Regions from separate parts of the Serratia sp. NCCP-200 genome, predicted to be linked through region 3. Evidence: predicted binding sites of a transcription regulator. Region 3 holds the regulator's gene; each other region holds the start of a gene.
What was found. The regulator CRP, encoded in region 3, controls carbon source genes, mostly activating them, when cyclic AMP is high. The targets are predictions, from matches to a motif close to ATGTGANNNNNNTCACAT.
Positions count from the first base shown of each region.

Region 1 (5,927 bases), on a different contig from region 3:
GTTGTTTGAACAACTGTGCCAACATATTGGCGAGCGGGCGCTGGCGATAGCCAATGCCATCGGGCTATTGTTCCAGGCCTGTGAAGGTACTGCCGGATTAATCGGCCAGACGCTGCTGTTGACCAATCAGCGCCATCAATCGGCAGAAGCGTTGATCTTGGCGGTGTTGCAGCAAACTCCGCCGATCCAGACTACCCGCAGGTTTGCGCGACAGGTGACATTGCTTGACGGTCAACCGCTGGCGGTGGGGCAGAGCGTATTGGTGCATTTGACAACGCCGCAGGAAAGTTTTGCCTTCGGTTATGGTGCTCATCGCTGCCCGGGAGAACGTTGGGCACGGCTGATAGCCCTGGAGGGGATCGGCCATTTATCCAAACTCAACCTTAAGCCCGAACTGTTAAGCCATTTTCGCTGGCGCGTTTCGCAAAATGCGCGCGTACCCGAATTTTATACTGCCGAGGAGAACGATGATGATCGCGGTGATTTTTGAACTACGTGCTGCCATTGGGCAGCGGGAAACCTATCTTGAGCTGGCGGCGCAGTTGAAACCGCTGCTGGCGGAAATTGACGGTTTTATCTCTATAGAACGTTTTCAGAGCCTGAGCGAGCCGGACAAGTTGCTCTCGCTGTCGTTCTGGCGTGACGAGGCGGCGGTGCAGCAGTGGCGCAACCTGGAGCAACACCGTCGGGCCCAGGCGCGTGGCAGGCATGAGGTGCTGGAATATTACCGGCTACGGGTGGCCGAGGTGGTGCGGGATTATGGGTTGGAACCGCGTGAAGAGGCTCCAGCGGATAGCCGCTATTTTCATGGTTGAGTGATCCAGCGCCGGGGTTCCGGTGCTGGATTATATTAACTTAATAATTTAATAACATAACTATTAGAATGGCTTGGTTGGCAGGTATTTGCCATCCAGCGTGATCACCGCACGTTCACCGCCATCGGGGTCCTGGACCTTTTTGATATCCAGCTTGAAGTTGATCGCGCTGATCACCCCGTCACCAAATTGTTCATGCACCAGCGCCCGCAGGGTTGAGCCGTAGATCTGCACCATCTCGTAGAAACGGTAGATGGTCGGGTCTGTTGGCACACCGCCGGGGATACTGCCGCGCACCGGGATGGTTTGCAGCAGGCGCACCGCATCTTCATCCAAATCCAGCTTTGCCGCTACTGCACGGGCGGCCTGTTCCGGTAACGGATGCTGGCCAAGCAGCGCGGCGGTAACAAACGCCAGGCTCAAGCCGGTGCCTTGGTTAATCGCCTCGAAGGTCAGGCCCTTACGGACTTTAGCGTCCATGATGACGTCGGTCAGGCTTTGGCGTGCTGAAACGCTATGTAGTGATTGTGTCATGTAAACTCCTAGAGGTTTGGGTAGATTAGAAACGTTGCATAGCTGGGCTGGCGGTGACGCTTGGGTTGCTCGCCAGCGGTACGAAACGGCGGGTATTGCCATCTAATGCATCAATACAGCCGGTAGCGATATCGTAGATCCAGCCATGCAGCCGCAGATTGCCTCGATCGAGCGCTAGCGCGACCGAAGGGTGAGTTTTCAGGTTGGTGAGCTGGGCGATGACGTTTTCACGCACCATCGAGTTAATGCGATCGTGCTCGCTGGCGTGTTCATTGGCCTGATTGACCGCCTTGGCGGCATCGGCATAGCGCAGCCAGTTGGCCACGGTGGGCATATGATCCAGGCATTTGCAGGTGGCGATGGCGGTCATGGCCCCGCAATCTGAGTGGCCGCAAATCACGATATCTTTTACGCCCAGCGCGGCAACGGCATATTCTACCGAGGCTGAAACACCACCGGGCTCAGGCCCGAAAGAAGGCACGATATTGCCCGCGTTGCGGATGACGAACAGGTCGCCCGGTTCACGTTGGGTGATCAGCTCTGGCACCAATCGGCTGTCGGAACAGGATATAAACAGGGTGCGTGGGTTCTGGCTGGTGGCCAGGCGTTTGAACAGCTCTGTGCGCTCGACAAAAGCCTCGCGCTGGAACTTCAGAAAACCGTCAATAACCTCTTGCATGGTGACTCCATCAATGTGTGGCTCGCTTTCAATGGAGGCAAGAATGGACTTTTCTAGCTATAGGGTCCAAGACCCATTTATAATCACCTCGATAGGCATCACTAATAGTTGAGGCGTTATGTTACTGCGGCACATACGTTACTTTCTGGCGGTGGCGGAGCAGGGAAACTTCACCCGGGCGGCGGAGGTGCTACATGTTTCTCAGCCCACCTTGTCACAGCAGATCAAACAGTTGGAAGAGACGCTGCAGGTAGAGCTGTTCGACCGTTCCGGGCGCAGGGTGCAACTCACCGATGCCGGTCAGGCGTGGATGCGCTATGCCCGGCTGGCGTTACAGGATCTGGATGCCGGCAAGCGGGCCATTCAGGATGTCGCGACGTTGGAACGCGGTAACCTGCGTTTGGCGATGACGCCAACCTTTACCTCCTACCTGATTGGCCCGTTGGTCGACGGTTTTTTCCGGCGCTACCCAGGGATTACCCTTAATATCCGTGAGATGACGCAGGATAAGATGGAGGCGTTATTGTGCGATGACCAATTGGATCTGGGGATTGCCTTCGAGCCGGTTCACTCTGCGGATATAGCCGCGACCAGGCTGTTCACGGAGCGGTTGCAACTGATGGTGGGGAAGGGGCATCAGCTTGCCAAGCGCCGCGTTGCCTTGAGCGTTGCGGAGGTGCAGCAGGTGCCGTTGGTGCTACTCAACGGTGACTTCGCCACGCGTCATTACGTGGACGAATATTGCCAACAGCACGCGATTTATCCTCAGGTTGCCATGGAGGCGAATGCGATTAGCGCCATCGCCGAGATTGTGCGCCACGGCCAGCTCGCGACTATTCTACCGCAGGCCATAGCGCGGAGTAATCCGCTGCTGCTGCCTATCAAGCTTTCGGTTCCCATGCCCGAACGCCATGCCGTTGTGTTGCAACGCAAAGAGGGCTACCGCAGCGCAGCTTCACGAGCATTTATTGCGATGTTGCAAGATCAGGTCAAGGAAATGGGCTAAAAAGTGACTGGTTTGGTTATCCGTTAATTCGTTCTGCAGGAGATATTTAGCTGGCGAATATCTCCACACCCCGAGCACCGAGCAAATCTTCACCAAAACTTCCCACGATCTCTGTGTTGCGTTATGGCATAATGCGCGCCAAATCACATTCCCAATCAAATTAAGAGCGAGCGCTGTGTTAAGCACTAACAACATCACTATGCAGTTCGGCAGTAAGCCGTTGTTTGAAAACATCTCTGTCAAATTTGGCGGCGGTAACCGCTATGGTCTGATCGGAGCCAACGGCTGCGGTAAATCGACGTTCATGAAAATCCTCGGTGGCGATCTGGCGCCGAGCGGCGGTAACGTGTTCCTGGATCCGAATGAGCGCCTGGGTAAACTGCGCCAGGATCAGTTCGCTTTTGAACAGTTTAGCGTGCTGGACACCGTGATCATGGGCCACACCGAACTGTGGGCGGTGAAGGAAGAGCGCGACCGCATCTACGCCATGGCGGAGATGAGCGAAGAAGACGGCTATAAAGTGGCCGATCTGGAAGTGGCCTATGGCGAGATGGACGGCTACACTGCAGAAGCGCGTGCCGGTGAGCTGCTGCTCGGCGTAGGTATTCCGGTAGAACAGCATTATGGCCCGATGAGCGAGATCGCTCCCGGCTTCAAACTGCGTGTCCTGTTGGCTCAGGCCCTGTTCTCCGATCCGGAAATCCTGCTGCTCGACGAACCAACGAACAACCTGGACATCGATACCATTCGCTGGCTGGAGCAGGTGCTGAACGAACGTAACAGCACCATGATCATCATTTCGCACGACCGTCACTTCCTGAACATGGTTTGTACTCACATGGCGGATCTGGACTACGGCGAACTGCGTGTCTACCCGGGTAACTACGACGAATACATGACGGCGGCTACCCAGGCTCGTGAGCGTCTGATGTCTGACAACGCCAAGAAGAAGGCGCAGATTAACGAATTGCAGTCCTTCGTTAGCCGCTTCAGCGCCAACGCCTCTAAATCCAAGCAGGCTACCTCTCGTGCCCGCCAGATTGACAAGATCCAGTTGGAAGAGGTGAAAGCCTCCAGCCGTCAGAACCCGTTCATCCGTTTTGAGCAGGACAAGAAGCTGTTCCGTAACGCGCTGGAAGTGGAAGCGCTGGCCAAAGGCTTCGACAACAGCCCGCTGTTCAGCAAACTCAACCTGATGGTTGAAGTGGGCGAGAAGGTGGCGATCCTGGGTGCCAACGGTATCGGTAAATCTACCCTGCTGAAAACGCTGGTGGGTGACCTGCAGCCGGATCACGGCACGGTGAAATGGTCCGAAAACGCCAAGATCGGTTACTACGCACAGGATCACGAATACGAGTTCGATGAAACCCTGAGCGTGTTCGACTGGATGAGCCAGTGGAAGCAGGAAAAGGACGATGAGCAGGCGGTACGCAGCATTCTTGGCCGCCTGTTGTTCAGCCAGGACGATATCAAGAAGCGTGTAAAAGTGCTGTCCGGTGGTGAGAAGGGCCGTATGCTGTTCGGCAAGATCATGATGCAGCGCCCGAACATCCTGATCATGGATGAACCAACCAACCACATGGATATGGAATCCATCGAGTCACTGAACATGGCGTTGGAAATGTATGAAGGTACCCTGATCTTCGTTTCCCATGACCGTGAGTTTGTTAGCTCGCTGGCCACACGCGTTCTGGAAATGACCCCGAACAAGGTGATCGACTTTACCGGCAACTACGAAGACTATCTGCGTAGCCAGGGTATTTCCTGATCCGCTACTTGCTGAAGAATATGGGTTGATACAACGGCCCATCATAATGATGACAAGCACCTGAAAAACTTGGTTTTCAGGTGCTTGGGTCAGTTCAAAACGCTGAATGAAACACGGGAGATAATAGAGCACTACGTTTTACCTCGTACACAATCGCAAAAAACCGCCAGATAAAGTGTCCAATAAATGAAACTCACTTCAATAAGGCGGCTCTTATACTCATCGAGTACTTAATCAGATGGCAACGACACTGCCGTTTTCATCCAGGCGATACATCTCACCTTTTTCGATTCCATTTTCCCCTTCGTAAATAACGGTGACGCGAGTACGAATACCATCATGCCAGGTAATAGCCGCAACACCTTGCTCATTGAGGGTAAAATAGCGTGGGTTTTTTGCGGTAAAAATAACCGCACCGGTTCCGCCATCGGACTGAATGGTGTTATCCACGCCAGAGGAGAAGAGTACGTTGTTGTTACCACGATCAATAATCTGGCTTGTATCTCCAGCTGCCATTAAAACAGAATTATCCACATAGCCTGCGGTTTTAATAGTGCCATTTGTATTGGCAGTAACGGCAACGGCTTGTGTCAATGTCAATTGTTCTACGTCAGGGTAGAGATATCCAAGCATGATAGAAGAAGAAAAACCCAATGCCGAGGTCAACGACTCGTTACCGCCTGTAATGTACGAGTTATCGCCCGTTGTTGCTATTCTTCCACGGATGTTGGGGAAGTCAACGTCGCCGGTAGCGGAAACAACATCATCGTATACCATTGCGTTATCGCCACAATGTACGATATTTACCGGGCTGGATTTGCAAACGACATTCTGATTGTTTTGAGAGAAAGCGACCCCACCATACAGAGTACCTGCAATCATGATGGTGCCTTCGATAGGTGAATTAACACTAGACATAATATTTCCTTTTAGGTGATGGTGAATTTTGCGTGTGGCTAATATTCCATACACCCGGCCTAAACTCTCGGCATTTACTTTGTGCTGTGGATGGCAGGACACCCACAGTCATGAGATTGTATCAGTCGTGCCATTGCATCACCTTTAAGCCGTGTCATGGGCGCACTGCTGAGGTTTTTGCAGTCGGTTTTCTTAGCGTGTAAGACA
Region 1 covers NZ_BAAKUJ010000002.1:720,182-726,108, forward strand. The annotation lists gene AC6HVW_RS08695 (cytochrome P450) at 1-490, shown strand, start outside; gene AC6HVW_RS08700 (antibiotic biosynthesis monooxygenase family protein) at 471-815, shown strand; gene cynS (cyanase) at 879-1,349, opposite strand; gene AC6HVW_RS08710 (carbonic anhydrase) at 1,375-2,028, opposite strand; gene cynR (transcriptional regulator CynR) at 2,147-3,034, shown strand; gene AC6HVW_RS08720 (ABC-F family ATPase) at 3,210-4,802, shown strand; gene AC6HVW_RS08725 (YdhT family protein) at 5,037-5,720, opposite strand.
Region 1: the regulator CRP is predicted to act here: its motif matches at 3,166-3,183, upstream of AC6HVW_RS08720 (ABC-F family ATPase).

Region 2 (5,927 bases), on a different contig from region 3:
AATACCGGCTCACGAATGCCGTCAAAAGCGGCCACCAGGCCGTTGCTGAAGAAGCTGCCGCTGGCCAGTATCACCTGCTGCGCCCGCAGCGGAATATCGGTGTGATTGCGGGTATACAGACCGGTGACGCGCTGCCCGTCGAAGCTGGCACGCAACACGCTATCCCCCGGCATAAACACCCCACCCAGTTGTTGCAAGCGCTGGCGCAAGGCCTGATGCAGCCGCATGCCGAGCACGGAAGGCGGCAGCGTGGGTAACAGATAAACGGGCTTACCGACCAACCGGCGCAACGTCATCAACGGTTCATCATCCTCTAACCCCAGGCAGGCTGGCAGGAGGATGGCCTCAGCCTCTCCTGCCTGGCGCGTGATCTCCTCCGCCAACTGAGTCAGATGTTCTGGCAGATCCAGTACGCGGGCGATATTCACCGCGCGGAACTCGCTGGGATTATTACGTAGACGATCCAAAACAGGCAGATGCAAAAATGCCACCTCAGCCTTGAGACCCTGCTCTTGCATCAATGAGCTGGCCGCCATCTGCGGTTGGAAATCCAGAAAGCCTTCAATCCCCAGCATGGCGATATTCTGCCACGGCAACTTGCTGCCCAAGGGAGAGACAGGGATCGCCAGGGGGCTGAGCCAGGTGGCACGGCGGGTCCCGAGAGGGGTCACGCGTAGATGGTTTTGGCTGCTATCACCCTGCATCTGCCACCCGCAACGCTGTAGCAATTGCTCAGCCTCCGTTGCCAGCGCGGCCACCTGTGTGGCTCCCATCAGGCTATACGGATGCTGCGGAGCCTGTTGCGCCAGTTCGGGCAAGGCAGACAGAGGCGATGCCACCGGCGTACCATCGGGCAGATGGGCCAACAGATCGAGCGAGCCGGAAGAAAAATAGAGCGCGCTTTGGCCGGAACTGACTACCGCGCAGCGCTTGCCATGCTCGGCTAAACGGATAGCACAGCTCATCCCGGCCAAGCCACCACCAATCACCACCGCATCAAATTGCATCATCCGCCTCCTGCTTAGGATCGCCTTGCGCATCTAACCCACATAACCCTTGATATACCCAACTGGTGAATTCGCTCTCCCGTAGGGCATCGCCCCAGGCGATAGGCCGCACGCCTTTCCAGCGTTCATTGAGGAAATGGGACAGTTGGGTGATGGATTGCTGCGGCGTTACCACATTAAACCGCGTCAACAAACCTGCGGCACGGCAGGCACACAACTCACCCTGGCAGGTCCCCATACCCACGCGGGTACGGCGGCGCAGATCGACCAGATTGTTGACGGTCAGAGAATCCACCGCATAGCGCACCTCACCGGCGGTCACTGCTTCACACTCACACACCAGGCTGTTGTCCAGCCGGTTGCCAGAAGGGACCAGGCTGGCGCGATCGCCATGGCGGTATACCGCCGAACCCCGGATGCTGGCAGGCAGTGAAACCACGCTGCGCACCGTTTCTTCGGCGCTCTGGCGGGAACCGGGCAACGCCACTTCCGCCGTGGTGCAAGGGCTGTCGATGCCTAGCTTGGCGCAGACCAGATCGGTGGTCCATTCGGCCATCAGCCGGTAAGTCATCAACTTGCCGCCGGTAATGGTGATAAAACCTTCCAACCCATCGCGCGCCGCATGATCGAGCAGCACGATGCCACGGCTGACGTTACGCCCGGAGGGATCGTCGTCGCTGGCGACCAGTGGCCGCACGCCCGCATAGGCACGCAGAATGCGCGTTTGCGCCAGTTTCGGAGCCAGCAGCGTGCCTTCGCGGATTAATATATCCACTTCCTGTGGCGTCACGACCATGTTGTCGATCTGGTCGTAATCGATGTGGGTAGAGGTGGTGCCAATCAGCGAGATGGTGTCGCCAGGCACCAGAATGTCGGCATCCGCTGGTTTGCGGCAGCGGTTAATCACCATGTTATTGATGCGATGGCCCAGGATCAGCAACGCCCCTTTAGCAGGGAACATACGGATGCGCAGATCGGCATACTCGGCAATTTGCTGGCCCCAGATCCCGGCGGCGTTGACCACCACCTGAGCATGAATATCGTACTGCTGTGCAGCCTTGTGATCGAAAACGCGCACGCCCGTAACGCGATCGCCAGTACGTAACAAACCGGTAACCTGATGATAGGTGAGGATTTGTGCGCCATGTTCACGCGCATCAAGCATGTTGGCCGCCGTTAAGCGGAAAGGATCGACGGTGCCATCCGGCACCCTCACCGCGCCGATCAGCGCCGGGTTAGCCGCAGGTTCCAGGCGTAATGCCAGCGCGGGGTCAATAGCTTCGGCCTCAATCCCGGCGCTGCGACAGGCGGCAATAAACTGCTGCTGAAAGGCCAATGAGTCCTGAGGCAAGGTAATGAACAGGCCGTCGGTACGCTCGATGCAGTGGTGGGCAATACGCTTGAGGATGCGGTTTTCTTCAATGCATTCGCGTGCCGATTCACCGTCGGTGACCGAATAGCGCGCTCCGCTGTGCAACAACCCATGGTTGCGGCCAGTAGCGCCAGTGGCGATGTCATGCCTTTCCAGTAAAACGCAACGCAGACCGCGCCGCGCGCAGTCACGGGCAATCCCCGCGCCGGTAGCGCCGCCGCCAATGATGATCACGTCCGTTTCGGTGATTGGTGAGTTGTTGCTCATCACGCCCCCTGAGCCTGTAGTTATGGCTTTATTTAGCCACAGTCAGTAGGGTTTTTGTTTGATAAGGAACAATAACGAACAGAAAACGAAAATAATATGGCCATAAAAAGCCATGAATGTGACAAACATCACGTATTTGTGCTATTTAGCCATTCCAAAATGTTAACCGATCACTCAAAATTCGCCACAGTTTCATAAAAGTGTAACAAATGAGCCATCCATCACGGTGTGACCGGGGGGTTTTCTCTAGCATTGCGCTCGTTATGGAACATTTAACAACACTTCAGGTATCCGCAAGCTCATCTTCAGGACAGCCGTTTCCTGTTGAGGCAATAAACAGATAAAGCCATCGGAGGCGCTCATGTTGAGTATTTTTAAGCCAGCCGCACACATTTCTCGTGTGCCAGTCGACAAGGTAGACCCGCTCTACCGTAAGCTGCGCTGGCAGATTTTTATGGGGATCTTTTTTGGTTACGCCGCCTACTATCTGGTGCGTAAAAACTTCACCCTGGCGATGCCGTATCTGATCGATCAGGGCTTCAGCCGTGGTGACCTGGGCTTCGCGCTGTCAGGGATTTCCATCGCCTACGGTTTCTCCAAGTTCATCATGGGGTCGGTTTCAGACCGCTCCAACCCGCGCGTATTTCTACCCGCCGGCCTGATACTGGCCGCTGCCGTCATGCTGTTTATGGGCTTCGTGCCTTGGGCAACCTCCAGCATTGCCGTGATGTTCGTGCTGCTGTTCCTGTGTGGTTGGTTCCAAGGTATGGGCTGGCCGCCTTGTGGCCGTACCATGGTGCACTGGTGGTCGCAGAAAGAGCGTGGCGGTATCGTTTCGGTATGGAACTGTGCGCACAACGTCGGTGGCGGCCTGCCTCCACTGCTGTTCCTGCTGGGTATGGCCTGGTTTAACGACTGGCATGCGGCGCTGTATATGCCTGCCTTCGGTGCGATCCTGGTGGCCCTGATCGCCTTCGCCTTGATGCGTGACACCCCGCAATCTGTTGGTCTGCCACCGATTGAAGAATACAAAAACGACTATCCGGATGATTATACCGAAGAAGCAGAAGAAGAGCTGACAGCCAAGCAGATCTTCATGCAGTACGTGTTGCCAAACAAACTGCTGTGGTACATCGCGATCGCCAACGTGTTCGTGTATCTGCTGCGCTACGGCATCCTGGACTGGTCACCAACCTACCTGAAAGAAGTGAAACACTTCGCGCTGGATAAGTCCTCCTGGGCCTACTTCCTGTACGAATACGCCGGTATTCCAGGCACCCTGCTGTGCGGCTGGATGTCGGACAAGGTGTTTAAAGGCAACCGTGGTGCCACCGGGGTGTTCTTCATGGTGCTGGTAACCATCGCCACCATCGTTTACTGGCTGAACCCGGTAGGTAACCCTGGCATCGATATGGCCTGTATGATCACCATCGGCTTCCTGATCTATGGCCCAGTCATGCTGATCGGCCTGCACGCGCTGGAACTGGCACCGAAGAAAGCGGCAGGTACCGCCGCCGGCTTTACCGGTCTGTTCGGTTACCTGGGCGGCTCGGTCGCAGCCAGCGCCATCGTCGGCTATACCGTTGACTACTTCGGTTGGGACGGCGGCTTTATGGTGATGATCGGCGGCAGCATCGGTGCGGTGATCCTGCTGGTGCTGACCATGATCAGCGAGAAGAAACACCACGCAGAAATCGCGGCTAAACGCGGCTAAAAGCTAAGCGGGCGCAGTATGCAGCGCCCCTACCCTTTATCGTTAATCTAAGGCCGCGCTTGTGCGGCCTTTTTCTTACCTCTACAACATGGAGCTACACAGAATGCGGACTCAAACCAAAGCCCTGCTGACAGGGATCATTCTTGCCACTTCAATGCTCAGTGCCGCCCAGGCTGCGGATAAAGTCGTTATCGCTCACCGCGGTGCCAGCGGCTATCTGCCGGAGCATACGTTACCGGCCAAGGCAATGGCCTACGCGCAGGGCGCCGACTTCCTTGAGCAAGATCTGGTGATGACCAAAGACAACGAGCTGGTAGTGTTGCACGACCACTATCTGGATCGCGTCACCGACGTTGCCGAACGTTTCCCGGACCGGGCGCGTAAAGATGGCCGCTACTACGCCATCGACTTTACGCTGCCTGAGATCAAATCACTGAAGTTCACCGAAGGCTTTGATATCAAAGACGGTAAGCAGGTGCAAAGCTACCCTGGCCGCTTCCCGATGGGCAAATCCGACTTCCGCGTCCACACCTTCCAGGAAGAGATCGAGTTCGTGCAGGGGCTCAACCATTCAACCGGCAAGAACATCGGCCTCTACCCGGAAATCAAGGCCCCCTGGTTCCATCAGCAGGAAGGAAAAGACATCTCCACCAAGGTGCTGGAAGTTCTCAAGCAATACGGTTACACCAGCAAGAGCGACAACGTCTATCTGCAGTGTTTTGATGCCAACGAGCTCAAACGCATCAAGGATCAGCTGGAACCCAAGATGGGGATGGATCTGAAGCTGGTGCAGCTGATTGCCTACACCGACTGGAACGAAACCTACGAGCAGAAGGCCGATGGCAAGTGGGTCAATTATGACTACGATTGGATGTTCAAACCGGGTGCGATGAAAAAGATCGCCCAGTATGCCGATGGCATCGGGCCTGACTATCACATGCTGATCGTCGAAGAGAAATCCAAGCCGAACAAGATCGTGTTGACCGATATGGTCAAGGACGCTCACGCCAGCAATATGGCGGTACATCCTTACACCATTCGTGCCGATAAGCTGCCTAAATACGTCACCGACGTGAACCAGCTGTTCGACGCAATTTACAATCAGGCGGGCGTTGACGGCGTGTTTACCGACTTCCCGGACAAGGGCGTCCAGTTCCTGCAAAAGCAGGGGCAACATAAGTAACGACGACTCCCCCACCGGGTTATCCGGTGGGGATCAGAACCAAGTCTGCCGTAACAGCAAAGCAACCACATAAATGCCTATGCCAGAGGCTGAACCGGGATTGAAAAGCTCGATCGAGCCACTTCATTGCCAGCTTGGAGGTTGACCAATACGCTCAGTGAGCAAACTCATAAAAACGCTCAATTTGGCCGAAATTCTGGCTGCTGGGCGCAATAGATAGATCCCTTGTTCCTCGCCGCGTGGATCTGCCAGCAGGGGCAACAAACTTCCTGCCTGAATATCCGGCCCCACCACCCAGTTAGGCAAAAAAGTGATGCCTAATCCGAGTAATGCCGCTTGGCGTTGTGCCGAGAAATCATCACAGCGCAGCACCATCTTGCACTG
Region 2 covers NZ_BAAKUJ010000006.1:272,978-278,904, reverse strand. The annotation lists gene glpB (glycerol-3-phosphate dehydrogenase subunit GlpB) at 1-1,007, opposite strand, end outside; gene glpA (anaerobic glycerol-3-phosphate dehydrogenase subunit A) at 997-2,646, opposite strand; gene glpT (glycerol-3-phosphate transporter) at 3,008-4,360, shown strand; gene glpQ (glycerophosphodiester phosphodiesterase) at 4,464-5,543, shown strand; gene AC6HVW_RS19925 (LysR family transcriptional regulator) at 5,667-5,927, opposite strand, start outside.
Region 2: the regulator CRP is predicted to act here: its motif matches at 2,763-2,780, upstream of glpT (glycerol-3-phosphate transporter).

Region 3 (5,927 bases):
TGAACCGCTGTTCAACGCCTCTTTTTGCATTATCGCACGCCAGGGGCACCCACTGGCGCAGGCCACCTCGTTGGACGAACTGCGTGAGGCCAAGTGGTTATTACCGGAAACCGATATGGGTTATTACCAGCAGTTGCGTGCGGTATTAGGCACCTTCTATCAGCAATTGAGCCGTTCGCCCATTCGTTCGGACTCTGTGACCTGTGGCTTGAATATGGTGCTGGAGGCGGATTATCTGACTATCGTGGCGCGGGCGATGAGTGCACCGTTCTATTTGCAGCGTCGGCTGGTGGCATTGCCTATCGACACGTTGCCACAAGCGCAATATTGCGTGCTGTATTCACAGAAATCGCCGCTAACCGTGACGGCACGGCGATTTCTTGATTTATTGCGTGCCCACTGCCTGCGCTACCCTTGGTAGGATCAGGCCACTTCGCGGATTTCGAAGCTGTGGCTAATGCTGGCGGCTTTACCCAGCATCAAGGAGACGGAGCAGTATTTCTCGGCGGAAAGATCCACCGCGCGCTCGACAATCTTATCGGTCAGCCCTTTGCCGGTGACGATAAAATGCAGGTTGATATGGGTAAACAGACGCGGTGCTTCTTCACGACGCTCGGAGGTCAGTTTTACCTCACAGTCACGCACATCGTTACGCCCTTTTTGCAGGATCGACACCACATCGATGGCGCTACAGCCGCCGACGGACATCAACACCATTTCCATCGGGCTTGGCGCTTTATCGCCAGCATTGCCATCCATCAAAACCTGGTGACCAGACGCAGACTCACCCAGGAATGTCAGCCCTTCTACCCACTTAACTCTTGCCTGCATGTTACACACTCCGGTTAATTTCTTAAAAACAGGGTACGCTTTCGCATACATTCTGGCAACGTAACCTGACGCTAATCATGCTGAAGCGAGACAACACAAGACACCCGCCTCACTCTGTGCTACAAACAGAGCCGCAATAACTCTTTCCAGGTCACCGATTTCAGGGATATGTCCAAGGAAAGGCCCCTATATTGGTTTGTTAACAGAATGTAGCTTGCAGCTCTCCCTGCAAGTTAATATGCTAGAGCACAAGCGTATTTCTATAACACGCCTCAAAACCTGTTGATAGCCACAATTAAAACACCGGGCTATAAGCACGTTTTACAGGGAACTCTGACCCCTGTGATACAAGGCAGCGATAACAACAGAGGATAACAGCGAATGGTTCTCGGCAAACCGCAAACAGACCCGACTCTCGAATGGTTCCTGTCTCATTGCCATATCCACAAATATCCATCGAAGAGTACGCTTATTCACCAAGGTGAAAAGGCCGAAACGCTTTACTACATCGTCAAAGGCTCCGTCGCGGTGCTGATTAAAGATGAAGAAGGCAAAGAGATGATCCTGTCCTACCTTAACCAGGGGGATTTCATCGGCGAGCTAGGATTATTTGAAGAAGGCCAGGAGCGTAGCGCCTGGGTACGGGCCAAAACCGCCTGTGAAGTGGCTGAAATTTCCTACAAGAAATTCCGCCAACTGATCCAGGTTAACCCGGATATCCTGATGCGCCTGTCCGCACAGATGGCTAACCGCCTGCAAGTCACCTCAGAGAAAGTGGGTAACCTCGCCTTCCTTGACGTAACCGGCCGCATTGCACAGACCTTGCTGAACCTGGCAAAACAGCCTGATGCCATGACTCACCCAGACGGCATGCAGATCAAAATCACCCGCCAGGAAATTGGCCAAATCGTCGGTTGCTCACGTGAAACCGTCGGTCGTATTTTGAAAATGCTCGAAGATCAAAACCTGATCTCCGCGCACGGCAAAACCATTGTCGTGTACGGTACGCGTTAATCCCCAGAGAAACGGTGCAGCAATGCGCCGTTTCTTTACCTGCTGAATAGCCAACCATGTGGCGCCGCCTGATCTACCACCCGGAAGTCAACTACGCACTGCGGCAAACGCTGGTGTTGTGCCTGCCGGTGGCGTTTGGTTTACTGATTGGCAACCTGCAACTCGGCATGCTGTTCTCGTTGGTGCCCGCCTGCTGCAACATTGCCGGGCTGGATACGCCACACAAACGCTTTTTCAAACGCCTGGTCGTAGGCGGCTCCCTGTTCGCACTCAGCAGCCTTCTGCTGCAACAAGCCCTGCTGTGGGATCTGCCGTTACCCTTGCTGATGCTGGCAATGGCGCTGTTGCTCGGCGTCAGCGGTGAGATCAGCCCGCTGCACGCACGCCTGCTACCAGCCGCATTGGTCGCCGCCATCTTTTCCCTCAGCATGGTAGGCACCGTGCCAATCTGGCATGCCCCTTTGCTGTATATCGTCGGCACCGCCTGGTACGGGCTGTTTACCTGGGCCTGGTTCAAGCTGTGGAAAGAGCAGCCGATGCGCGAATCCCTAAGCCAGCTGTATATGCAGTTGGCCGACTATTTTGAAGCCAAATACTCATTACTGACGCAGCACACCGATCCTGAAACTGCCCTGCCGCCGCTGTTGCAACGCCAGCAGAAAGTGATGGACCTGATCAGTCTGCTATACCAACAGCTTAATTTCCTGCCCCATGCCAATAACCTAGAGCAAAAGCGCCTGCGGCGTACGTTTCAGGTGGCGCTCGATTTGCAAGAGCACATCACCGTCAGCCTGCATCTGCCGGAAGAAGTGCAAAAGCTGGTGGAGCAAAGCCAGGCCGAAGCGATTATCCGCCGCAACGCCCAAGTGATCGCCACGCGCCTGCGGGTGATGGCCGACGATATTCTCTATCATCGGCACTCTGCGCGTTTCAGCATGAAGAATGAGCTGGCAGCGCTGGAAAAAGTGGCCTCACAGCACGCCGATAACCCGGTTGGCCAGTTCTGCTATTACCACTTCAGCCGCATCGCGCGCCTGCTACGCACTCAGCACCCACTGTACCGCCGCAATCTGATGGCCAATCAGTCACGCCTGCCTTTCTGGCCTGCGGTGGTGAGCTATCTGTCGTTTAAATCCAACGCCCTGCGCAACGCCGCCAGGCTGGGGGTCATTCTGGCGGCCGGCAGCAGCCTGGGCATGCTGTTCAACCTGCCAAAACCCTATTGGATCTTGCTGACCATCATGCTGGTCAGCCAAAACGGCTATAACGCCACGCGGGTGAGGATCCAGCACCGTGCCCTCGGCACGTTGGCCGGGCTGGTGATTGCCGCTGGGCTGTTGCAACTACAGATGCCCGAAAGCGTGACGCTGAGTATCATGTTGGCCATCACCCTGGCGGCCTATCTGATCCTGCGAAAAAACTATGGGCTGGCGGTGATGGGCTTCACCGTGACCGCCGTCTACACCTTGCAGCTCCTGGCGCTGAACGGTACCCATTTCCTGGTCCCCCGCCTGATCGATACCCTTATCGGCTGCGTACTGGTGTTTGGCGGCACGATCTGGCTATGGCCGCAGTGGCAGAGTGGCCTGCTGCGGAAAAACGCCCATCAGGCTCTGGAGCACGATCAGACGGCACTGCGACTCTTGCTGGAAGAACAGGAACCCGACCCCAGCGAACTGGCCTACACGCGCATGCAGGTCAATCAGGCACATAACGCCCTGTTTACCTCGCTCAATCAGGCGATGCAGGAACCGGGGTTCGAATCGAATTATCTGGCTGATATGCGGCTGTGGATCACCCATAACCAGTTTATTGTTGAACACCTGAATGCGATGACCATTCTGGCGCGCGAGCACTATATGCTGACGCCAAAGCTGGCGCAGGAGTATCTGCAAACCTGTGAGATCGCCTTGCAGAGTTGTCAGCAGCGGTTGGAATATGACGGCCCGAGTACCAGCAACAGCATCATGCAGCCGCCAGATCTGCACCCGGACATGCCGGTTACCGAGATGGAACGCCATCTGCGGCGGATCCTTTCTCACCTGACCGTGATGCATACCATTTCGTCATTGGCATGGCGCCAGCGCCCACATCATGGGATCTGGCTGAAGCGCAAACTGCGGGAAAGCTGAGGTTAGCGGGACCGCAGCCCCGCAGACTTGATCAGCCGTTAATCACATCCTGTACGGCCAATTCGAACAGCGCCATGCCTTCGTCGATATCTTTCAGCTCAACCACCAACGAAGGGGCAAAACGGATCACATTTGGCCCGGCATTGAGGATCATCAAACCACGTGCAGCAGCGGCAGTGAGGAAATCACGCGCTTTACCGTGATAGCCCGCCTTCAGTTCCGCGCCAATCAACAGCCCCATGCCACGAATATCGCTGAACACATCGTATTTCTTACCGATCTCCTGCAAAGCCTGAACAAACAGCCCACGACGCTGCTCAATCCCGCTTAGCACCTCTGGCGTATTGATCACGTCCAACGCTGCCTCTGCCACTGCACAGGCCAGTGGGTTGCCGCCGTAGGTGGTGCCGTGGTTGCCAACCTGCATCACCGAGGCGATCTCTTGGGTGGTCAGCATCGCGCTCACCGGGAAACCGCCGCCCAGCGCTTTAGCGGTGGTGAGGATGTCTGGCGTAATGCCGTAATGCATATAGGTAAACAGCTTGCCGCTACGGCCCATACCGCTTTGCACTTCATCAAACACCAGCAGCGCCTGATGTTGGTCGCAAAGTTCACGTACGCCCTTGAGGAAGACAGGATCGGCTGCGGTAATTCCCCCTTCACCCTGAATAGGCTCCATCACTACCGCACAGGTGTGATCGTCCATCACCGCTTTCACCGCGGCCAGATCGTTGAAAGGTACATGCACGATATCGGCCGGTTTCGGCCCAAAGCCGTCGGAATATTTTGGCTGCCCGCCCACGGAAACGGTGAACAGCGTACGGCCATGGAAAGCGTTATTAAACGCGATAATCTTGGTTTTATACGGGCTATGACGGGTGATGGCGTAATGACGAGCGAGCTTGAACGCCGCTTCGTTAGCCTCCGCACCTGAGTTGGCGAAAAACACCCGGTCGGCGAAGGTGGCAGCGATCAATTTACTGGCCAGGCGCAGTGCGGGCTCATTGGTGAACACGTTGCTGGTATGCCACAGGGTTTCGCCCTGCTGCTTTAGAGCCTCAACCAGTGCCGGATGGCAGTGCCCCAACGCAGTCACCGCGATGCCACCAGAGAAGTCGATATACTCTTTCCCCTGCTGATCCCATACGCGGCTCCCCTTGCCCTTCACCGGCACAAACTGGGCGGGTGCATAAACAGGCAGGATAACCTGATCAAAGGTGCTGCGGGTAACTGCGGTTTTTTCGGTCATTACTGGCTCCAGGCGGCTAACTATCAAGTGAAAATATAATCACAAAATATGCATAAAAAACCAACCAAGGGCAAGCTTAAAAAACCACTAACGGCTAACTTCCAAGGAAATTACCCAGCAGTTGATGCCCCTGTTCGCTGAGAATGCTCTCCGGGTGGAACTGCACACCCTCCAGCGCCAGCGTCCGGTGGCGGATCCCCATGATCTCATCCCGTTCGCCGTCACGTTCGCTCCAGGCGGTCACCTCAAAGCACTCCGGCAACGTCGCAGCATCCAGGATCAGTGAATGGTAGCGGGTGACGGTCAGTGGATTATTCAATCCCTTGAACACGCCGAGATTATGATGGCGGATGGCAGAGGTTTTGCCGTGCATCACCTCCCGAGCGCGAACCACGTCGGCGCCAAACGCCTGGCCCAACGCCTGATGACCTAGGCAGACCCCAAGGATCGGCAACTTGCCGGCAAAATGGCGAATGGCAGCCAGCGAGATGCCCGCCTCGTTCGGCGTACAGGGGCCAGGGGATATCACCAGATGTTGCGGTGCCAGCCGCTCAATATCGGCCAGTTGCAGTTCATCGTTACGCTTCACCAGCACTTCTGCACCCAGTTCGCAGAAGTACTGATAGAGGTTGTAGGTAAAAGAGTCGTAGTTATCGATCAGCAGCAGCATGTTTAAATGAACTTAGTGTGAAGGATCGTTA
Region 3 covers NZ_BAAKUJ010000007.1:171,178-177,104, reverse strand. The annotation lists gene AC6HVW_RS21035 (LysR substrate-binding domain-containing protein) at 1-421, shown strand, start outside; gene AC6HVW_RS21030 (OsmC family protein) at 424-831, opposite strand; gene crp (cAMP-activated global transcriptional regulator CRP) at 1,213-1,845, shown strand; gene AC6HVW_RS21020 (YccS/YhfK family putative transporter) at 1,902-3,977, shown strand; gene argD (bifunctional acetylornithine/succinyldiaminopimelate transaminase) at 4,009-5,226, opposite strand; gene AC6HVW_RS21010 (aminodeoxychorismate synthase component II) at 5,321-5,896, opposite strand.